Regions from separate parts of the Salinibacterium sp. VpJ6 genome, predicted to be linked through region 2. Evidence: predicted binding sites of a transcription regulator. Region 2 holds the regulator's gene; the other holds the start of a gene.
What was found. Region 2 encodes HspR, which represses chaperone genes until heat shock. Its sites were predicted from a motif close to AAGTTGAGTCNNNNNGACTCAACTT; they were not measured.
Positions count from the first base shown of each region.

Region 1: the regulator HspR is predicted to act here: its motif matches at 5,423-5,447, upstream of ACWTV1_RS03600 (Hsp20/alpha crystallin family protein).

Region 1 covers NZ_JBSOQL010000001.1:721,976-733,469, forward strand. The annotation lists gene ACWTV1_RS03560 (DUF58 domain-containing protein) at 1-384, opposite strand, end outside; gene ACWTV1_RS03565 (AAA family ATPase) at 394-1,389, opposite strand; gene ACWTV1_RS03570 (PLDc N-terminal domain-containing protein) at 1,416-1,775, opposite strand; gene cofE (coenzyme F420-0:L-glutamate ligase) at 1,814-2,602, opposite strand; gene ACWTV1_RS03580 (TIGR03557 family F420-dependent LLM class oxidoreductase) at 2,642-3,655, opposite strand; gene ACWTV1_RS03585 (hypothetical protein) at 3,765-3,887, shown strand; gene ACWTV1_RS03590 (alpha/beta fold hydrolase) at 3,895-4,653, shown strand; gene ACWTV1_RS03595 (hypothetical protein) at 5,034-5,312, shown strand; gene ACWTV1_RS03600 (Hsp20/alpha crystallin family protein) at 5,465-5,905, shown strand; gene fgd (glucose-6-phosphate dehydrogenase (coenzyme-F420)) at 6,013-7,029, opposite strand; gene coaD (pantetheine-phosphate adenylyltransferase) at 7,048-7,536, opposite strand; gene ACWTV1_RS03615 (ATP-dependent DNA helicase RecG) at 7,624-9,738, opposite strand; gene rsmD (16S rRNA (guanine(966)-N(2))-methyltransferase RsmD) at 9,855-10,427, shown strand; gene thiL (thiamine-phosphate kinase) at 10,440-11,432, opposite strand; gene ACWTV1_RS03630 (DUF3515 family protein) at 11,456-11,494, shown strand, end outside.
Region 2 covers NZ_JBSOQL010000001.1:1,493,249-1,504,742, forward strand. The annotation lists gene ACWTV1_RS07300 (nitrilase-related carbon-nitrogen hydrolase) at 1-632, opposite strand, end outside; gene ACWTV1_RS07305 (YqjF family protein) at 874-1,656, opposite strand; gene ACWTV1_RS07310 (heat shock protein transcriptional repressor HspR) at 1,706-2,140, opposite strand; gene ACWTV1_RS07315 (DnaJ C-terminal domain-containing protein) at 2,146-3,132, opposite strand; gene ACWTV1_RS07320 (nucleotide exchange factor GrpE) at 3,150-3,806, opposite strand; gene dnaK (molecular chaperone DnaK) at 3,807-5,675, opposite strand; gene ACWTV1_RS07330 (MFS transporter) at 5,918-7,375, shown strand; gene ACWTV1_RS07335 (isocitrate lyase/PEP mutase family protein) at 7,434-8,234, shown strand; gene ACWTV1_RS07340 (MarR family winged helix-turn-helix transcriptional regulator) at 8,318-8,788, shown strand; gene ACWTV1_RS07345 (prenyltransferase) at 8,866-9,723, opposite strand; gene ACWTV1_RS07350 (lycopene cyclase domain-containing protein) at 9,716-10,072, opposite strand; gene ACWTV1_RS07355 (lycopene cyclase domain-containing protein) at 10,069-10,401, opposite strand; gene crtI (phytoene desaturase family protein) at 10,398-11,494, opposite strand, start outside.

The DNA of each region.
Region 1 (11,494 bases), 770 kb from region 2:
TCGAGCTGACAGCGGCGGCAACCAGCCGCTTGCTGTCGCCCACGGCTGCCACGGCAGACCATCAGCCCAGTGCACCCCGCGAAGACCCGTGCGCGCATAATTATCGACTCGCAGCGTGACCCGACTAGTGATGCCTGCCTCCACGACAGGGAACGCGAATTGACGCGCGACGGCCAGAGAGGATTCTCGAGAACGCACGAGCACCCCCGCCATCAGCGGCAAGGCCAGGGCGAAGCATCCGGCATATAACAGAATCGGCATACCCGCCGTGTAGCCTGCTACAAGCCCCACCCCGCCGAGCACCATGAAGGCGCTGCCGCGGTTGGTGAGCCGCACCACGCGCAGCGCAACGGACAGAGCTCGGAACGGACGCAGGCGAGGCATCAGGGTCGACTAGGACGCCGCAGCGGTCACCGGAACCGGTGTTTCCGCGACGATGCGCTCGATCACATCGGCGATCGAATGCCTTGTGAGAACAGTGGATGCCTGAGCCGAATGCCGCGCCGGAATCATCCGGTGTGCCAGCACCGTCACAGCAAGCGCGTCGATGTCATCGGGCAAGACGAAGTCTCGGCCATCGATCGCAGCGCGTGCCTTCGCGGCCCGGACCAGGTGAAGCGTGGCTCGCGGACTCGCTCCCAACCGCACTTCGGGGTCACGCCGCGTCGCCTGCGCAATCGCCACCGCATACTCTTCAACCGCCGTGCTCACGAAGACACGGCGCACCGTCGCGATGAGCTCGCGCAACTGCTCGACGGAGACGACGGGAGTGAGCGCATCGAGCGGACTCGACAGCTCACGCGAACGCAGCATCTCGAGCTCGGCGGCGGCATCCGGGTAGCCCATCGAAATGCGCGCCATAAAACGGTCGCGCTGGGCTTCGGGCAGCGGGTAGGTGCCTTCCATCTCGATGGGGTTCTGCGTCGCGACCACGATGAACGGTGTCTCGAGCTCGTAGGTGGTGCCGTCGACGGTCACACTTGACTCAGCCATGCACTCGAGAAGCGCCGACTGGGTCTTAGGGCTCGCACGGTTGATCTCATCGCCGATGAGGATGTTCGCGAAAACGGGGCCCTTCTTGAACTCGAACTCGCGGGTGTTCTGGTTGTAGACCGAGACACCAGTGATGTCGGCGGGCAGCAAATCGGGAGTGAATTGCACGCGAGAGACCGTGCTGTCGACCGTGCGGGCCAGTGCACGCGCCAACATCGTCTTGCCGACGCCCGGGACGTCTTCGATGAGCAAATGCCCCTCGGCAAGAAGCACCGTGAGCGCCAGTCGCACTGCCTCAGTTTTGCCGTCGATCACCGTTGAAACACTGCGAATAATCGCATCACAGCGGTCGTGGAACACATCATCGGGCAGAGACCCGGAGCTAGGGACATCCATGGAGTGAGTCTTACACCCGTCTTGCACTACGGCAATTGTTTGCGGTCGCGGAGGCGTTCTTCGAGAGCCCGAATCTTCTGTTGGCGCTCAAAATATTCGATCTCGGCGTCGAGCTTGGCGATCTCGGCTTCTGTCGAGCTGATGTTGGTCGTCGCGAGGTCTGCACGGCGCTCGGGTGCGCCAAACGACGAGAAAGTCGGTGCAGCCGAGTTGTACTCGCGACCAACCGCGAACCACAAAATACTGCCGATAAACGGCATGATGATCACGATAAACAACCACGTGATCTTGCCCAAATTCTTGATCCGAGACTCATCGATCAGGATGACGTCGATCAGTACAGAAATCAGTAGCGCGAAATACGCGAACGAAACGAGGAGCCCCATCCGAATATCGTAAGCGTAAATTCACCGGCAGTCGAGCATTATTCCTCTTTGAGCGCGCTCTCGTCATGAGCTTCATCGAAGCCTGCCATCCACGCCTCTTTCGTGCCCAAGCTGAACATGTCTTCGGGGCCGCTGCGCACAAGGGACCGGGCGCCGGGAGCATCGAGGTCAGCGACGTGGCGGCCGAGTCCGCGCAGCACCGCAACGGGCAATCCCCCAGCCTTGCCCTTGACCAAATCGGTCGCGGCAGCAACCTCGTCGGCGAGTGCCGTAACGCTCACGGCGAGCGGGCGGCCCGACGCATCCGCGGTTCCTCGCAGGTCATCAAGCACGTGGATGCCGGCGGCGCCGATTGCGATGTCGGCCTGCCCCTTGCGCCACGGCCGCCCCACGGTGTCGGTAATCACGAGGCCGATAGTCACGCCGAACCGCTGCCGCAGGCCAGCACACAGCGTGCGCGCGGTCGCGTCGGGGTCGAGCGGCAAGAGCAGAACGATGCCGTCGGGAGTATTGCTGGAATCAACACCGGCCGCTGCCATCACGAGACCGAGTCGGTTCTCAACGATGCGCGTCACGCCATTGGGGTGCTCACGCGACGCGACGATGCGCACGGTTTCGTCGGTGATCGCTTGTTCGCGATCTGCCGCTTCGACCGAGCGGCCCTCGGCCTTGCTCACAATCTTGGAGGTCACGGTGAGGATGTCACCATCGAGCAGTCCGCCCGCATTAACATCGCCAGACTCTGCCACTAGAGCGCCCGCGATCACCTCAACGAGATCGTCTCCGGACACAATTTCGGGGATGCCGGGCACGGCCCATGCGCTCATTCTCACGCTTCTAGTGTGAGGCATTATTCGCGCGCGCTCTTACTTGCGCAGCACGGGAAGCACGTCGCGGCCGAAGACATCTAAGAATTCCCGCTGATTGCGACCGACGTTGTGCAGGTAGATGCGATCGAACCCGGCGTCGAGGTAGCTCTGGATGTAGGCACGGTGCACGTCGGGATCGGCGCTCACGGGCATCCGCCCCTCGAAGTCTTCTGGTCGCACCATGCGGGCAAGCTGTTCAAGCTCGAACGGCGAGCGGATGTCGTTTTTAGCGAACCGCAGTCCACCGTTCGGCCATTCGGTGAGCGCGTTGCGCATGGCCTGCTCATCTGTTTCGGCCCAACTCAAGTGCAGCCGCAGCACGCGACTCTGGCTTTCCCTGCTGCGCCCTGCCTCGCGGGCACCTTCGGCGAAGCGCCCCAGCAACATGTCGATCTTCTCGAGCGGTGCCGCTTCGGTGATGAGGCCGTCGACGGTCTTTCCGGCGCGCTTCGCAGCGACCGGGCCGGCTGTCGCGACCAAGATTTCGGGGGCGACTTCGGGCATCGTCCAGAGTCGCGTCGATTCGAGGCGGTAGAACTGGCCTTCGTGGCGAACGTCTTTATTCGCGAGCCCCGAGGCGAAGAGCTTTTTGATGATCTCGACGGCTTCGAACATCCGGTTGATGCGTTCTGGGGCTTCGGGCCAATACTGACCAACGATATGTTCATTGATCGCTTCGCCACTGCCGAGCCCTAACCAGTGACGGCCCGGGTTCATGGCGGCAAGGGTGGCGGAGGCCTGGGCGACCATTGCGGGATGCCACCGGAACGTCGGCGCCGTGACTCCCGTACCGAGATCGCCCATTGTGGTTTCGCCGAGACCGCTCAGCACGTTCCACACGAACGATGCTTGCCCCTGCTGTGGCACCCACGGCTGATAGTGATCGGCGGCCATGACCCCGCGAAAGCCCCGCGTTTCTGCATGCTGCGCAAAGCCCATCACCTCGCGCGGATGAAACCGTTCGAGCATGGCGGCATAGCCGATATGGGGTGCAGCAACAGTCACGGGCATCCGTCTATTGTGGCGGTTATGGTGCCCCAAGTGGGCTCATCATTCGCGCAACCGTTGAGTTGGCACGCTCGCGGGCGGATAATGGCGGTCTACTCAATGAGGAGTCAGCATGAAGCTCGGCGCGTTTTCTGTCAGTCTCACCGTGAAATACCGTGCTGCGTCTTTCGAGCTCCACAAGCAACGAAGCCTCGAGCGCCCGATCGACCACGTCCTGATCGACCAGCTACGCTAGCCCGCCGATGCACGTCATTCTCATCCCCGGATTCTGGCTCGACGGAGACTCCTGGGCTCCGGTAACCCGCGCACTACGAGATGCTGGCCACACCGCGCATCCGCTCACCCTTCCTGGCCTGCGACGCCGTGACACCAACCGCGCGACGGTAACGCTGGCTGACCACATCGCGGCGGTGGTCGCGGTGGTTGACGCCCTCACTCATGTCGAGGCTGATGGCAGCGAGAACGGAGGGGAAGACGAAGACGAACGACCGACGCCCCGCATTGCCCTCGTTGCCCACAGCGGCGGAGGCCCCATTGCCCACGCGGTCGCGGATGCCCGGCCCACGTGCTTGGCCAGAATCGTGCACGTCGACACCGTGCCGTTGCCGAACGGCATGCCAATCAACGCTGAACTACCGACCGTTGACGGTGAGATCCCACTGCCTGACTGGAGCCTCTTCGATGATGAAGACCTCGTTGACCTGACCGACGAACTGCGCACGTGGTTTCAAGAAATTGCGGTCCCCCAGCCGGCACTGATCGCAACCACCCCGCAATCGCTCTCTACCCCGGCGCGCTTCAGCGTGCCCGCCACCGTGATCTGTTGCGAGTTTCCCGCCGACCAGGTGCGAGAGTGGATGAGCGAGGGTGCATCCTTCGCGACCGAACTCGCTCAGCTCACCGACCTCGAACTCGTGGACCTCCCCACCGGGCACTGGCCGCAGTTCACGAAACCGACTGAGCTCTCGAACGCCATCATCACGGCTTTGCATCGCACCTAAATTAGGTCTTGTCGTCAGCGACTGCCCGCCCTACACTAAGCAAACGCCAACTATTGAAAGGAGCCTTGCGTGTTTATTTTCACTTTTACGAAGAACCCCACGACCGCCGGCTCCGTCGGCACCCTCACCGCCTAACCGGTTAGCGTTCTCCGCTCACCGGTTCTGACGGTGGCGGCGCTCACGGAGCACTCGACCCAACTCGATCATCGCGAGACTGCGACGGCTGACGAGTCTGCACCCCTTTCGCGGGTGCTTTCGCCTCTTGATGATCTTCCCTTCTTCAGCGACTCGCGATCACTGTGGGATGCCGTTGGGTCGCCACCTGAAACAGCGCATTTTTGCGCGCCTTCCGCATCCACTTTTCTCACGAAAGACACCTCATGAACGCAACTCTGGCGGCTCCGAAAGACCGCCGTGACCATCCGCCCGAACCTCGTCCCGTCGACGAGCCGCGCCCCGCGGCAGTACGTCGCGTGGGAGTCATCGACCGTCTTGCTCTGCATCTCGGCGTCGCTCTCATCACGTGGAGCCGCCGGCCGCGCCGCGCTCGACTGCTCGCGTCGGCTGAACTACGGGCTCAACACCAGCTCCGCCGCGAGCGTGTGGCTCTGGCCCGTGCTCGCACTGAACAGAACTATCCGCGGCTCATCATCCGATGAGAACCACGCATTCGACCGTCGCCGGAGCTCTCCGGCGGCGGTCGTTTCGTTGTCAGCGAACTTTGAGAAAAATGACTTGGCACTCTCGGGGTGAGAGTGCTAATTTTTGATTGTTGAGTCACGGTGACTCAACTTTGAGAAAGGGGTTTCCCATGACACTGTCATTTGATCCTTTTGCCGAACTCGACAGGCTCTCCGCAGCTGCCCAGTCCCGCGTCGGCACCCAGCCCATGCCCGTGGATCTCTACCGCCAGGCTGACGAGTACGTTCTCACCGCCGACCTTCCGGGCGTCGATCCCGGCTCTGTTGACGTTGACGTTGACGGTCAGCTCCTCACGATTCGCGCCGAGCGCACCGCTGGCGAGCGCGAAGGAGCCAAATGGCTCTCGCAGGAGCGCCGCTACGGATCCTACCTTCGCCAGTTCAGCATCGGTGCGGGCATCGACCGCGACAACATCAGCGCCAGCTACGACAACGGTGTGCTCAGCGTGATCATCCCGGTGTCGGAGAAGGCAAAACCTCGCAAAATTGAGGTCAGCACCAACTCCATGAACCAGGCTCGATCGACCGAGAAGGTCGCTGTCACGAGCTAGACGGCATGCAGTAGTCGGCGTTGATCGCCGACACAGCAACGATGGGCGGATGCTTCACGCATCCGCCCATCGTCAGTTAACCCGTGTGCGCGTCTCGCGCTCTAGGCCTACAGTGCCCGCAATCGAGGAGCAATGTCGCGCTCGAAGAGTTCGAGGAAGCGGCGCTGGTCTCCGCCGGGCGCGTGGAATACGAGGTGGTTGAGGCCGGCATCCACATAGGGACGGATCTCTTCGACGATCTTGTCGGGGTCGTTGCCCACGATCCACCGCGACGCAATTTGTTCGATCGGTAGAGCGTCAGCGGCACGTTCCATTTCGATCGGGTCGGTGATGTCGTGCTTTTGCTCCTTGGAGAGCGCGAGCGGCGCCCAGAAACGGGTGTTCTCGAGAGCAACGTCAGCGTCGGTGTCGTACGAGAGTTTGATCTCGATCATCCGGTCGATGTCTTCGAATTTGCGGTCAACCTTCGCTGCGCCCTCTTTCACGCCGGGGATCAGCGCGTCGTTGTAGAGCTCCATGCCCTTGCCCGACGTGCAGATGAAGCCATCACCGGCACGGCCGGCGTAGCGTGCCACCATGGGGCCACCGGCGGCGATGTAGATCGGGATGGGCTGGTCGGGGCGGTCATAGATGCTCGCGCCGTGAGTGGAGTAGTACTCCCCCTCGAACGACACGCGGTCTGAGGTCCACAGTTCGCGCATGAGGCGAACCGATTCACGCAAGCGAGCGAAGCGCTCCTTGAATTCGGGCCAATCTTGCTCACCGGCACCGCGGAATCCGGTGGCGATCTCGTTGAGTGCCTCGCCGGTTCCCACCCCGAGCATGATGCGCCCCGGGTACAGGCACCCCATCGTGGCGAAGGCCTGAGCGAGCACGGCGGGGTTGTAACGGAAGGTCGGAGTCATCACGCTCGTGCCGATACGGATCGTGCTCGTGCGCTCACCGACCGCTGCCATCCAGCTCAGCGAGAACGGCGCATGACCACCCTCGTGACGCCACGGCTGGAAGTGGTCGCTGACCGCAACACTCTCCATGCCGTGAGCTTCGGCCGCCACCGCAATCTCTACGAGTTCACGCGGGGCAAATTGTTCGGCTGACGCTTTGTATCCGAGAGTGAGAGTCATAGACCCATTGTGCCGGTGTTAGTCGCGCGGCGCTTGCAAAAACTCAGAAACCACCCGAGGAACATACGGCGCAACATCTCCGCCGAGCGCCGCAACCTGGCGAACGAGCGAGCTGGAGACGTGCGCGTGCGCAGGATTCGGCAGCATGAAGATGGTCTCGACAGCCGCGAGGTCTCGGTTGACGATCGCCATAGGTGTTTCGTAGGCGACATCCACTTGAGACCGGATGCCCTTCACGATGACACTTGCACCAACCTCGGTGCAGTAGTCCACGAGCAAGCCCATACTCCAGCTGGTGACGCGGATGTTGCCGGCGAACCGAGCATCCGCCACGGCCTGCTCCAGCAGCGAAACGCGCTGCGCAATCGGCAAGAGCGCCGTCTTGCCGGGGTTGTGCACGACAAGAACGTGCACTTCGTCAAAGGTTTTTGCTGCCCGCTCAATCACGTCCAGGTGGCCCAGGGTGACAGGGTCAAAGGACCCGGGAACGACAGCGATCCGACTCATGCTTCAACGATAGTGGCTGAGCCCGTTCGCCTACGTGGGAGTTCGCTGTGCGGGGAACTTGTTTTACCGGAGTTCGCTTTCGGTGAGCTAGTTCTTACCCAAGAAGGCTTCGGCACTCTCATCAAGGCGACGCTTCAATGCATCGGCGAGCGCCGGATGCTCGGCAAGACTCGGGTCGGCAACGAGAACGCTCTGCGCCGCCTCGCGAGCCTCCGTGATGAGTTGCCCGTCGTTGGCCACGCGCAGCAGCTTGAGGCTCGAACGCCCGCCCGACTGCACTCCGCCGAGCACATCGCCTTCACGACGCAGTTCCAAGTCTTTGTTCGCGAGTTCGAAACCATCGAGAGTGGATGCCACAGCCTCGACCCGCTCGCGAGCCAACGACTCCCCCTCGGCTGCTGTCACGAACAGGCACAGTCCGGGGACGCCGCCACGGCCGACACGACCGCGAAGCTGGTGCAATTGAGAAACCCCGAAACGGTCAGCATCGAGCACGACCATGACTGAAGCGTTGGGCACGTCGACGCCTACCTCGATCACGGTCGTCGCGACCAGAACGTCGATATCGCCGGCAGCAAACGAGCGCATGAGCTCGTCTTTCTCGTCGCTCGAGAGCTTGCCGTGCAGCGCCTCGATCCGCTTACCCGCGAGAACCTCGTTGCTGCGCAGCGACGCCAGCACCTCAGTGACATTGGCGATGGGTCGCGGCGGTCCGGCATCCGGATCGTCGGTTGTTTTCGGGGCGGGCTCACTGCCGGGTTCTTCTGTCTTGGCATCAATCGCGGGGCACACGACGAAGCCCTGCCGGCCGATGGCCAGTTCTTCGGCCAGCCGCTGCCACACACGCGATACCCAGCCGGGCTTCTCGGCCAGCGGCACAACGTGACTGCTGATCGGTTGGCGACCGGCGGGCAACTCGGCGATGGATGAAATGTCGAGGTCGCCGAAGACCGTCATTGCGACGGTGCGCGGAATCGGCGTTGCGGTGAGGACAAGAACGTGGGGCGGCTTGGCGCCTTTGAGCCGCAGAGCCTCGCGCTGGTCGACACCGAAGCGGTGCTGCTCATCGACGACGACGAGACCGAGATCGACGAAGCTGACCGCATCGCCCAAGAGTGCGTGCGTACCGATGACGATGCGCGAAGCACCCGAAACGGTCGCCAGCAGGGCCTTCTTGCGCTCTGCCGTGGGCAATTGGCCGGTGATGAGGGTCGGGCGCAATTCGGCCGCGAGATCGGGACCCAGCGTTCGCACGATCGACCGAAAGTGTTGATGAGCGAGCACTTCGGTGGGCGCCAGCAACGCCGACTGGCCACCGGATTGCGCAACAGCCAACATCGCACGCAGCGCGACGAGCGTCTTACCGGAACCCACTTCACCCTGCACCAGGCGATTCATCGGCACAGGCTCGGCAAGGTCATGGAAGATCTGCTCGCCGACGGACTGCTGGTCGCCCGTGAGCGTAAACGGCAACGCAGCATCGAAACCCTCGAGCAGGGAGCCAGCCGTGCGCGCAATCGCCTCAGACTCACGCTGCTTCTGGCGCTGCTGCAAGAGAGCGGACTGCAGCACGAAAGCTTCTTGAAAGCGCAAGGCATCGCGAGCGCTGCGCCAATCGGAGTCGACCTTGGGGCGGTGCACGAGCTCAAGCGCCTGCGAATATCGCAGTAGTTCGCGTTCGCGGCGCACGGCATCCGGAACCGGGTCTTCGAGCGGGCCAAGCGTATCGAGCACAACCTCGACCGCTTTCTGAATCTGCCAACTCGCGACAGTGGAAGTCGCGGGGTAAATAGGGATCGGCTGCTCCGCCCACCCCTTAGCCTGCTCGGGCTTCTTCAGCTCAAGAGCATCGCGGTCGAAAAGTTCGTAATCGGGGTGCGCCAGTTGACGCGTGCCACGGTATTGGCCGACCTTGCCGGCAAAGATTCCGCGAACGCCCGGAAGGAGCTCGTTGGCCCGCCACGCCTGATTGAAGAACGTGAGGGTCAGGATGCCCGTGCCATCGCTGATCGACACCTCAAGAATCGAACCGCGCTTGTTGCGCATGGGGCGATTACGCACCTCGCGCACTTCTGCCACGATCGTGACCGCCTCATCCAGTGGCAATTCGGCCAGAGCGGTGAGCTCACCGCGCCGCGCATACCGTCGCGGATAGTGCGTCATGAGGTCGCCAACCGTGAGCAAACCAAGGCCACGCTGCATGGAAGTAGCAGTGCGCCCGCCCAGCACAGCGCTGAGCTTTTGGTCAAGGGGCGAGGTCACTCTAGAAGAGTACCCGCGACCACTGGCGTTCTTCAGACGGCTAGGCTCGAAAGGCCATGACACGCATAATCGCCGGATACGCCGGCTCCCTTACGATTGCCGTTCCCAGCGCGGGCACGCGCCCCACGAGCGACCGCCTGCGCGAAGCGATCTTCTCCGCGCTTGAGGCTCGCGACGCCATCGACGGCGCCCGCGTGCTCGACCTCTATGCCGGTTCGGGAGCCCTGGGTCTCGAATCCGCCTCCCGCGGAGCACCGCACGTGACCCTGGTGGAGAAGAATCCGCGCGCCGCCGACACGTGCCGCAAGAACGCCACGCTCATCGCCGCGAAGGCTCCGCGCGGTTCAAAGCCAATCATTCTCACCGCCGCCCGCGCCGTGCACACCTTTTTGGACACATCCGGCGATCAGTGGGATCTCGTCTTTATCGACCCGCCGTACGAACTCGGCAATGCCGAACTCGACGTTGCTCTCGCATTGCTCGCACCGCAACTGAGCCCTGACGCCCTCGTGATCGTCGAACGCAGTTCACGCGACCCCGAACCAGAGTGGCCCGCCGGTCTCGAACTCGACCGCCGCAAAGACTACGGCGACACCACGCTGTACTGGGTTCAGCCCAGCGAGGCCTAATTCGAACGAGCGCTACCCCGCCGCGCCATCCCACCCGGCATACGGGTCCCAGCCACCACGCTCGGTGTACGCGACACCATCGACGAGAAGCCCTTCCCCCTCGACCACGCGGCCGATCGCCCGAAAACCTGCCGGCAACGTTGCCCCCTCGGGGAACGTCGCCAACAGCGAGTGATCTTCGCCACCATCGAGTTGCACTCGACCACCCACCGCTTCGGATGACAGGTCGAGACCCACTCCGCTAGCCGTCGCAATGCGGCGCGCATCAATCGCGAGCCCATCACTGAGGTCGAGCATCGAAGTGGCTCCCCCGAGCGCGGCGGCTTTGCCGTCCGCGATGGGAGGCGCTGGCCTGAGTTGGGCGGCCATGGCGTCGGGATGCTGGGTCGCGAGTGCGGCGGCGGCGGCAGCATCCGGTTCCCCGTCGACGACACCCTCGGTGAACAGCAATCGCAGTCCTTCAGCCGCGAGACCCAGCGTGCCGGAAACAGCGATCACATCGCCGACGCGGGCCCCCGAGCGCAGCACGGGAGCGCGTCCCTCAAGGTCGCCGAAAGCGGTGATGACAATCGTGAGCACGGTCGACACCGAAAGGTCGCCACCAATGACTCCGCTGCCGGGTGCGAGCGACTCGCAGCCTTCGCGCAGTCCGTCGGCAATCGCTTCAAGCGACGAGACGGGGGTGTCGTTCGGGGCAGCAATCGCAACGACCAGACCGGTGGGCACCGCCCCCATCGCAGCGACATCTGAGAGGTTCGTGGCCGCGGCTTTCCAGCCGAGGTCGTACGGGCTCGACCACGCCATCCGAAAATCGGGGCCATGGATCATCATGTCCGTTGTAATCACGACGCGCTTGTCAGGCGTCGCCAACACGGCAGAATCGTCGCCGGGGCCAATGAGCTCGGCTGCGGCAGAAGGCAGGCGGGGAAAAATGCGCTTCAGGGCAGCAAGTTCACCAACGCCACCGAGAGTGTCAGGGGTCTCGCTCTCGCGGTCAATCGTCATGAACTCACGGTAGCCTGAAGGCGATGAGAACGACGACCCGCACCCCCCTGATCGCCCTGCTC
Region 2 (11,494 bases):
AGGCCGACACGGTTGGGCTGAAGAACGAAGTAGCCGTTAGCCACTGCTGCTGCGGGGCCCTCAACCTCCCAGAGGCGGTTGGAGAGCCCGGGCTTCGTGGCGTTCGGGTTGAAGACGATCTCGGCGCCGTTGAGCCCGAGTTCACGCCATCCCTCGGGGAAGTGGCGGTCGTAACAGATGTGAACGCCGACCTTGCCGACGGCGGTGTTGAACATGGGGAAGCCAAGGTTGCCGGGCGTGAAGTAGAACTTCTCCCAGAACTTGTCGAGGTGAGGAATGTGGTGCTTGCGGTACGAACCGAGGTTCGTGCCGTCAGCGTCAACAACGACGGCGGTGTTGTAATACACGCCCGTCATCGCCTCTTCATAGATCGGCAGAATCATGACCATGTTGAGCTCTTTAGCCAGGGCCTGAAAGCGCGTAACGATCGGGCCATCAACAGGCTCGGCGTAGCGGTAGTACTTCTTGTCTTGAGTGATCCCGAAGTACGGGCCGTAGAAGAGCTCTTGGAAGCAGATGATTTGAGCGCCCTGCTCTTTGGCATCCCGAGCGAACTGCTCGTGCTTGTCGAGCATCGACTCCTTGTCGCCTGTCCAAGTGGTCTGTGTGATTGCTGCGCGAACTGTCGTCATGGTGCCTCCTGCGTTATTCGGCGTCATTGCCTTCGGTGATAAACCGGGAAAGTGACGCGCGAACGGGAACTATCCCCGTGCGTTCATTCTCCGGGTTCATCGTTTCAATCGTGTTGTGCCTATATGACGTTGTGGTTACTCATCATGGCCTCGACTGACGCGAGAGGCAATGCTCATTTGTGCTGGTGAGACCATATTGCCCAAAATTGTCTATGCAACTTAGGCATATTGCTCGCGGAAGCTACGAAGAGCGCGTAGACGTCCACACTGGTCGCGACTGAGGCGCACGAATCTGGAACGGTTGTTGGGGTGCCGCAAACACCGTCGTAACGTCGCTGGCATAGAGAACTGAGTCGGGAGCGCGGTCGGCAAGACCCTCAAACCCGGCTGCCGCGAGCAAACCATCGTCGAGGTAGACCACTTCGGCCGGCTGCAGCGGCCACGGCTCGTGCAGGTTGCGACAGTAGATCGTTCGTCCACGGTGAGTTTCGTGAAACGCCCACCGAGCTGTCAAGAACGTTGCCTCGGGGTCAGCCGCGAGTGAGACGCTGGCCGCCGGGTCGTCGATCGGGCGCACAATGATGTGGGATGCCGCATCCGGTCGGCCATGCCGTTTCGTTTTGTAGGCAATCTGCCCGTCGCGCTGCCCGATCTTCATCGAAGCCCACTGGTAGGGCAAGCCAAAAGCTGCCCGCGCGGTGAGAACGGGAATCAGGTGCGAGGCTTCGAGCGAGAGAAAGACAACGCCGCGCCTGCCCTTCTCGTCGACCGAATAGAGCCGCACATTTACTTCGGGAAAATCGCCGAGCCACGGGATGCGGGGCCCGCCAAAGAACGAACTCTGCGACATCTGGAACGCGATGAGCCCCACCCAGGAGCTGCCGTTGAGGGTATCCGGGCGACACCCCTCCGGCATGAAAGGGGCGACGACGGCGGGGTCTACGCGCCAGTGCAGAAAGGAAACTTCGCTCCAGCGCTGGCGCAGGATGGCGGGACCACCGAGGGGCGGCGCTTCGCGAAACATTAGGGCACCCGCCGCAAGGACGTGTGGATGTTCGACGCCGCGCGCATCATCAGCGGGGAAGCTGGTTATCGCGGCGCACGAAGGGGCGCCACAGCACGACTTGGTCGGTGCGTTCGGCTCGCGTTCCGGCGCGCAGTGAGATCACTTCGCCGGCCTGACCCGCAGCGAACACGCGACGGCCCGGCTTGGAGAGCATCTCATCGGCCAGCGCCGTTTCGAGTTCGCGAACCCGGGAGGTGAGTTCGGTGACCTGATTTTCGAGGTCAAGAATTCTCTTGATGCCTTCGAGGTTGAGACCCTCGGCGCTGAGCGCCGCGATCTCGCGCAACTGCATCACGTCACGCATAGAGTAGCGCCGCGACCGACCGCTGGTTCTCGTGGGAGACACGAGACCCAGACGGTCGTATTGTCGCAACGTCTGCGGATGCATTCCCGCAAGCTCCGCCGCAACGGCGATAGCAAACGCGGGGGTTAGCTCATCCATAGCTGTTAGCTCCTGGCTCGGGCAATCAGGTCGTCCCGCGGGTTCTCTGCGGGCATCGCTTCTGCAAAGGCCTCAAGGTGCGCCAACGCAGCTTCCGAGATGCGGTTAGGCACCGCCACTTGCACTTCGGCAAGCAGGTCTCCGGTTGCTTTCGCTGTCGCGACGCCGCGACCCTTTACTCGCAATACTCGCCCGCTCGGGGTTCCCGGTGCAACCTTCAGTTTCACCGGAGCACCGCCGAGAGTGGGAACCTCGATGGTGGCGCCGAGCACTGCTTCCGCGAACGTAACGGGAACGACAACACGAATGTTGTTGCCTTCCCGCTCGAACACCGGATGCTTGCGCACCGTCACCGTCAACACGAGGTCGCCAGGCGGGCCACCATTCGGGCTCGGCTCGCCTTTGCCCTTGAGGCGGATCTTCTGACCGTCGCTGACTCCCGCAGGAACCTTGACATTCATCGGACGGCCGCCAGCAGGCTGGAGCTTGATCGTTTCGCCGTTGATCGCCGTAGCGAAGTCGAGCGTGGTGTTCGCGGCTAGGTCGCGACCCTTGGCAGGGCCGCCCCGAAAACCGGGGCCGCCACCGGGGCCGGCCTGACCGCCGAACATACCGCCGAGGAGGTCCTCGAAGCTTGCGCCCGACTGCCCTCCGCCGTAGCTCTGGCCACCATAACTCTGGCCACCGCCACCGAACATGCCACCAAAGACATCTTCGAAGCCGCCAGCTTGACCGCCCGCTTGAAAGCGAGCGCCGGAGCCCATAGCGCGAACCTGATCGTATTCGCGGCGCATTTCAGGGTCAGAGAGAACCGAGTGGGCTTCGCTGATCTCCTTGAAACGAGCCTCCGCCTTGGGATCCCCCGGATTGGAGTCCGGGTGAAACTGGCGCGCGAGTTTGCGATAGGTCTTCTTCAGGTCGGCCTCGGAGACATCCTTCGACACCCCGAGCACCTTATAGAAGTCCTTATCAAACCAATCTTGGCTAGCCACTACACGCCACCCCCGCCCTAATCGGTGGGGCCGGAGACAGCAACCTTCGCGGCACGCACAACGCGCTCACCAAGAATGTAGCCAGGCTCAATGACGTCAGCGATCGTGTTCTCGGTTGCCTCGGGGTCGTTCAAGTGAACAACGGCCTCGTGGAAAGCGGGATCGAAGGGCTCGCCCTTCTCGCCGATCTTGCGCAAGCCGAACCGCTCGAAACTCGAGTTGATCTTCTGCGCAACAAGCGCGATCGGCGTTCCCTCGAGGATATCGCCGTGCTTGTCAGCACGGTCGAGGTCATCCAGCGCAGGCAACATCGAACGAACGACGTCGGCGATCACGGCTTCACGGTTAGCAACACGGTCGCGTTCTACGCGAGTACGGAAGTTCACCAGTTCGGCCTGCGCACGCAACATCTGCTCACGCATCTCGGCAACGAGGTCCCGGCTAGCTTCTTCGAGAAGACGCTGGTCTTCTTCGCTCAGCTCGTCGGGAGCCTTCTCGGCGTCCGAAGCAGCATCCGCAGCATCTTCTGCAGCGGGCTGCCCCTCGGCTGCCGCAGATTCCTCTGCGGCAGCCGAGTCAGACGCACTGACGTCGCCGGTTTCCGGGTCACTCTGACTTTCGTCGTTGATCACCGGCTCCTGGTTTTCGTCGTGGTCGTGGTTGTTGTCAGACATTTACTTCTTGTCCGAGTCAGCTTCGTCTTCGTCAACAACTTCAGCGTCAACGATGTCCTCGTCCGAGCTCTCGCCAGCGGGTGCGTCGTCGCCCTCTGCAGCGGCCTCAGGGTTTTCTTCCTGGTGCTTGTAGATTGCTTCGCCGAGCTTCTGCTGGCTTTCGGTGAGCTTGTCGAAGGCCGTCTTTACTTCGGCTTCGTCGTCGCCGGCAAGCGCCGTGTTGAGCGCGTCAACGTCGGCCTGAACCTCGGTCTTCACGTCTTCTGGCAGTTTCTCAGCGTTGTCGGTGATGAGCTTTCCGGTCGAGTACGCGAGCTGTTCTGCGTTGTTGCGAACCTCGGCTGCCTCGCGGCGAGCCTTGTCTTCTGCAGCGTGCTCTTCGCCCTCGCGAACCATGCGCTCGATGTCTTCCTTCGAGAGGCTTGAGCCACCCGTGATCGTCATCGACTGCTCCTTGCCGGTGCCCTTGTCCTTAGCGGACACGTGCACGATGCCGTTGGCGTCGATGTCGAAAGTGACCTCAACCTGCGGGATGCCGCGAGGCGCCGGCGCGATGCCGGTGAGCTCGAAGGTTCCGAGGTTCTTGTTGTCGCGAGTGAACTCACGCTCACCCTGGAAGACCTGAATCGACACGGAAGGCTGGTTGTCATCCGCCGTGGTGAAGGTCTCACTGCGCTTGGTCGGGATAGCCGTGTTGCGGTCGATGAGCTTGGTCATCATTCCGCCCTTGGTCTCGATACCGAGGCTCAACGGGGTGACGTCGATGAGGAGAACGTCCTTGCGCTCACCCTTCAAGACACCAGCCTGCAGTGCAGCACCAACAGCGACAACCTCGTCGGGGTTGACGCCCTTGTTGGGCTCGTTGCCACCCGTAAGCTTCTTGACGAGTTCAACGACGGCGGGCATACGAGTCGATCCACCCACGAGAACAACGTGCGATACGTCGGCAAGCTTGACGCCTGCTTCCTTGATGACGTCGTTGAAGGGCTTCTGAACACGGTCGAGAAGGTCGGCGGTCAGCTCTTCGAACTTGGCGCGCGAGAGCGTCTCGTCGAGGTTGGCTGGACCGTTCTCGGTGAGCGAGAGGTACGGAAGCTGGATGCTTGCCGACATCTGCGAGGAGAGTTCCTTCTTCGCCTGCTCAGCAGCTTCCTTGAGGCGCTGCTTAGCGATCTTGTCGCCAGAAACGTCAACACCGGTCGAGTCCTTGAAGCGCTGGATCAGGTAGTCAACGACGCGGGCATCCCAGTCATCTCCACCGAGGCGGTTGTCACCCGAGGTGGACTTGACCTGAATGGTCGAGAAGTCGTCGTCTTTGCCCACTTCGAGCAGCGAAACGTCGAACGTTCCACCACCGAGGTCGAAGACCAGGATGAGCTCGTCTTCCTTGCCCTTGTCGAGACCGTACGCGAGTGCAGCAGCGGTGGGCTCGTTGATGATGCGCAGAACGTTGAGGCCCGCGATCTCACCAGCTTCCTTCGTTGCCTGACGCTCAGCGTCGTTGAAGTACGCGGGAACGGTGATGACTGCGTCGGTGACGTCTTCACCCAGGTACTGCTCGGCATCGCGCTTGAGCTTGGCAAGCGTACGAGCGGAGATTTCCTGCGGGGTGTACTTCTTGTCGTCGATTGCGACGGTCCAGTCAGTACCGATGTGGCGCTTGACGGAAGCAATGGTGCGGTCGACGTTAGTGACAGCCTGACGCTTGGCGGTTTCACCAACGAGGACTTCGCCATCCTTGGTGAATGCGACGACGGAAGGCGTCGTGCGCATTCCTTCGGCGTTTGCGATGACGGTGGGTTCTCCACCTTCGAGAACGGAAACTACGGAGTTCGTGGTTCCGAGGTCAATACCTACTGCTCGAGCCATGTGCTCTTACTCCTTTAAGCGTTTGGGTTTGCGAACTTGAGTCGCGCTGTATCAAGTTTGCTCCTGCTCGAGTCGAGAGTCAAGCTGCGTAGCTGAAAGTTGAGTGTGTGTGACTCAAGGTGGCTGGAGGATATTCGCTCGGGTCCCCGGCACTCTTCCCTCACTGAAGCAACGAAGCAACTAGCGAGAACTTGCGGCGCGAACAGCACCCATTGTTTACCGCACACCACTAACCTGTTCGCATGACGGACAAGACTGGCGACAACGACGCCCCCGGCACTCCTGCTGTTCCTCGGGTCTCGAACACGCGCGCGATCGGCACCGTGGGGCAAGGCCTCATCACGGATGCCGCAATACCCAAGAGTCGAGTGCGGGCCTGGGCCCTGTGGGACTGGGGGTCCGCTGCATTCAACGCCGTCGTCACCACCTTCGTATTCAGCACCTACCTCGCCAGCGGCCTCTTCATCGACCCCGAGATCGTCGCCGCCGCCGGTGACGACGAGAAGAACCCGGCACTCGTTCTCGCGAAAGCTGGCAACACCACGGTGATCTCTGGTGCCCTCACGATCGCCGGCATCCTCGTCGCAATTCTGGCTCCCATCCTGGGTCAGCGTTCCGATGGGTCGGGGCGCCGCAAGCTGTGGCTTGCCATCAATACCGGCCTCGTCGTACTCGCTATGGGAGCGATGTTCTTCGTCGAGCCCATTCCCTCCTACATTTACCTCGGCGCTGCACTTCTCGCGGCCGGAAACATCTTCTTCGAGTTCGCGAGCGTCAACTACAACGCCATGCTCGTGCAGGTTTCCACCCCCGCTACTGTCGGTCGTGTCTCCGGATTCGGCTGGGGCATGGGCTACATCGGCGGCATCGTGCTGCTGATCATCCTGCTCGTGCTGTTCATTCAGAACTTCGGAAGTGACACCGGCAATGGGCTCCTGAACGTGCCATTCGGCACCGAGGGTGGCGCTCTCGATATCCGCTTCGCCGTGCTTGCGTCAGCAGCCTGGTTCGCGATCTTTGCCATTCCCGTGTTGATTGCGGTTCCCGAGATTCCCGCGGGCGCTCGAGAGAATCGCGTCAATTTCTTCGCGAGCTACCTGAAGCTCTTTCGCACCATCGCGAGCCTCGCCAAGAAGAGCCCTCAAGTGCTCATGTTCTTGCTCGCGAGCGCAGTCTTCCGGGATGGTTTGGCCGCCGTCTTCACGTTTGGCGCCATCATCGCCGCTCAAGTGTTCGGCTTTAGCCCGAGCGAAGTCATCTACTTCGCCGTCGCCGCCAACCTGGTCGCCGGCATAGGAACCTTTATTGGCGGATGGCTCGACGACAGGCTCGGAGCCAAGAACGTGATCATCGGCTCTCTCATCGGTCTCGTGCTCGCCGGTCTCGCCGTGCTGTTCATCGGCGACGCCAAAGCAGGATTCTGGATCGCTGGCCTCTTCTTGACACTCTTCGTCGGGCCAGTTCAGGCGGCGAGCCGCAGCTTTCTCGCCCGCATCACCCCCGTTGGTCGAGAAGGCGAGATCTTCGGCCTTTATGCCACAACGGGTCGCGCCGTCAGCTTCCTCGCCCCCGGACTCTTCACGATCTTCGTATCGATGACCGGCGATACTCGATTCGGCATCATCGGAATCGTGATCGTGCTGCTTGCTGGCCTCGGGCTCATGCTGCCCGTCAAGGCCAAGCAATCGGTCATCGACTAGCAAGGGTGTCGTCTGAAATTCACTGGCAGTAGCCAACTAGGCAAGGGATGCTTGGCACATGACAGAAAACGCCACCACCCCCGCCGCTCGCGCAGAACTACTGCGCTCACTCCACGTGCCAGGAACTCCCCTCATCGTCTCCAACGTGTGGGACGCCATCACCGCGCGCATCGTTGCCGAAGCCCCTGGAGTGCGCGCCCTCGCCACGGCTAGCCACGCGGTGAGCTTCGCGCACGGCGTGGCCGACGGCGAAGGTCTCACCGTCGAGCAAGCGCTCAAAGCCGCATCCATCATCTGCAATGCCGTCGAGATCCCCGTCTCCGTCGACTTCGAGAAAGGCTACGCACCGGATGCGGCCGGCGTGCAAGCCAATGTCGAACGCTTGATCGCGGCGGGAGCATCCGGTCTCAACATCGAAGACAGCTCAGGCCCCGCTAAAACTCCGCTCTTCGATATCGCCCACGCCACTGCTCGGGTCGCCGCCGCGCGCGCCGCCGGCGACGCTACTGGCGTGCCCATCGCAATCAATGCCCGCGTTGACGTTCTTGCTGGCGGAGGCGAGTGGGACGACATGGTCGAGCGGGCAAACTCCTACCTTGCTGCAGGCGCGGACTGCATCTTTGTGCTCGGCCTCGGCGACGAAAACATGATTACTCAGGCTATTGAGCAGATCAACGGCCCGATCTCGGTCATTGGCGGAGCTGGCTACGTGCCGTTGACCCGTCTGGCCGAGCTCGGAGTCGCGCGAGTGAGCTTTGGCCCTCGCACTCTCGGCCTGACTCTCTCGCACCTTCAGCGGACCGCTACCCAATTGACCGCACTCGGCGACTACCCCGAAGAGCTCGGCTTCGTCTACTAACGGCAATCGCGCTCGGGCGGGCCTTCACTGTGCTCTCGCGGGAAGGCCCGCCCTCCGCGAGGCAAAAGGAGTAATGTCAGCTCATGGACGCGCAACAACCCATCGGCTACTGGGTCAAGCTGGTTGACCGGATCATTGACGACCTTTTCGCGGTCACGCTCGAAGAGCACGGAATCACTCGCCGACAGTGGCAATTGCTGCTCGTGCTCTCCCAAGGGCCAGCCGGAATCGATCGTCTCGACATCGAAATCGCGCCGTTCCTCATGCCCAAAAGTGCCGTGACCCCGCCTCTGGGCGAAGCGCACACGACATCGCGTGAATCACTTGACGAACTGGTCGAAAGCGACTGGCTCACCATCAATGGATCGCTGTACACCCTCACCGACCGCGGTCGCAGTGTCGTTGAACGCCTCACGGCCGTAATTGCAGAAGAACGCGCCAAAGCGACCGTGGGAGTTACCACCGAGCAATACCAAACGGCGGTGACCGTGCTCGAAACGATGGCCAAGAATCTGCGAGCTCAGAGCGAAAGCGCTCAGCCTCCGACTCTTTAGCCTGCTCAGGCTGAGCAGGCTGAGCAGGCTGGCTTGGCCGCTCAAGCTACACGGGTGGGGCTCACAGCCCTTGTGGACTAGCGGATAAACGCCCACCAAATCAGCAGCATCGTCACGAAGAATCCGGTGACGAAGTTGAGGGCCAGGAAGTTCTTCCAGCCACGGTTTGCTGACTCGGCTGTGGCATCCGTGATGTTCCAGAATGGCGCGCACATCGCCGCGTAGGGCAGCACGAGAATGGCAGCGAGCGGGCCCGGCCACGCCGAGAACAGCAGCAGGATGCCGCCGGCCAGATACGCAATAACGGCGAAGCGGGTGGCGGCTCGCGCCCCAATCACGGTGGCGATGGACGAGATGTCTGCGGCACGATCGGCCACCACGTCTTGCACGGCACCGAAGGCGTGCGAGGCGATGCCCCAGAGGAAGAAAGCGGCGAGAACAGCCCAGAGTTGCGGCGTGAACACCGCCCCGGTGAGGGCGAGCGCATAGATCGCGGGTGACACAAAGTGGGTGCTCGAGGTGAGCGAGTCGAGGAACGGGCGCTCCTTGAAGCGCAACCCCTTGGCCGAGTAGGCAACGACGGCAAACATGCTGATCAGCAACACGAGCCACGAGAGTGGATTGCCGACGATTACGAGATAGATCAGGAACGGGATGGTCGTGACGGCGGCCGCGATGAGCGTTGGCCGGTGCATCCGAGGGTCAAGAAGCGCGCCCTCGACCCCACCCTTGCGCGGGTTGCGCAGGTCGGACTCGTAGTCGAACACGTCGTTGATGCCGTACATCGCCAGGTTGTAGGGCACGAGGAAGAAGATCGTGCCGAGCACGAACGTGAGGTCGATCGCGCCCGTGGTCAAGTAGTACGCCGCGGCGAAAGGGAACGCCGTGTTGACCCAGCTCAGCGGGCGCGACGAGAGAAACAGATCCTTAAGCATGGCGATCCTCCGAAGCGGGGCGGATGTCGGGGCTGGCTGAGCCGCTAGCGGCCGGCTTGCGCGAGCCCAGCAACGCCCACAGGCACGGCAGCGCCACGACGGCCGCGACCGCGTAGGCGAAGTCTTCGAGCGGGGCGACTCCGATGAAGGCGCCACTGATGGCATCCGCGCTGTAGCCGACGAGGCCGACGGAGATCATCACGTTGTCGAAGACGGCCGTCATCACGAGCAGGATGCCCATCGTGATCGCGATGGCCCGCCACTGTGGCGAGCGCCGACGCACCACGACGGTAATCACGAGCGCCGCGACGAGAGCCAAGAACACTGCGTTGAGAAGCCAGTACGTCATGCTGCGCTCCCCTCGGTAGCTGCCGAGCGTTCGCGCATGAGTGCCCCGTAGACGTTCATCGTCAGGTAGCAGAGCAGGGTGAGGAAGAAGACTTCTTCGAGCGGAACCTCGGGCGCGACCAACAGCCCGGTCATGAACTCGGTTTCGCCACGGAAGAAGATTCCGAGCCCGACTCCGAACAGGTCCCAGACGAGAAAGAACAGCACCCCAACGGGCAGCACAATGCGGGCACGACGAGCGTCTCGCCAGAAGAACAACCCAAACCGACGATCGAGAACGACCATGCCAGTGAGCGAAATGAGAAGCGCGAGTAGGTAAAGAACGATCACGGCCACGGCCTTGGTTCCGGTGCAACCACCGGCATGAGCGGCTCGGCAAGCGGGCCGGCCGAGGTGTCGCCGCGTAGGCGCTTCACAAGAACTTCAGCACTGATCAGACACATCGGCAGACCGATGCCGGGGATGGTCGAACCACCCACGTAGTAGAGACCTTTGACCTTCTTGCTCACATTGCCAGCGCGGAAGAACGCGCTCTGCTTGAGCGTGTGGGCTGGCCCGAGGGCGGTACCGCGCCACGCGTTGAGGTCATCGGCGAAGTCGCCGGGGCCCATCGTGCGACGCACGGTCACGCGCTCGGCGAGATCGGGGATGCCGGTCCAGTCACTGATCTGAGCAATCACCTTGTCGGCGAGTTGTTCGATTCGCGGGTCGCCGTCGCCATCGACCTCGCCACGCCCGATGCTGGGATCGGCCGGGATCGGCACGAGCACGAACACGTTCTCATAGCCTTCGGGCGCCACACTGGGGTCAACACCACTCGGCTTGCAAATGTAGAGCGATGCCGGCTCAGGCACGCTGGGCTCGTGGCCGAAGATGGCCTCGAAACCCTCTTGCCAGTCCTTCATGAACAGCAGCGTGTGGTGCTCGAGTTCAGGCAGTTCGCCCTTGACGCCCAAGTACAACAACAGTGCACTGGGGCCAGGAGTTTTCTTGGCCCAGTACTCGGCCGGGTACGTCTGCTCGCTTGACTCGAGCATGGTGGTTTCGGTGTGGTGGAGATCGGCGGCCGAGACGACCGTGTCGGCCAGCAGCGTATGGGACTTGCCCGTGGCATCCGTGTATTCAACGCCGGTGGCAACACCATCGACCGTCACGATGCGCGTGACCTTCGAGTCGGTGCGGATGTCGACGCCCGCTGTGCGCGCAATGTCGGCAATGCTTTCGATCACCCGGGTGAAGCCGCCCATGGGATAGAGCACGCCATCCGACAGATCGAGGTGGCTCATAAGGTGATACATGCTCGGCGTGAGGTACGGCGATGATCCGAGGAACACAGCCGGGTAACCGAGCACCTTGCGCAGGCGATCGTCTTTCACCGTGCGGGCGACGAGCTTGGAGAGCGGCTCAATGAGCAACCGGATGA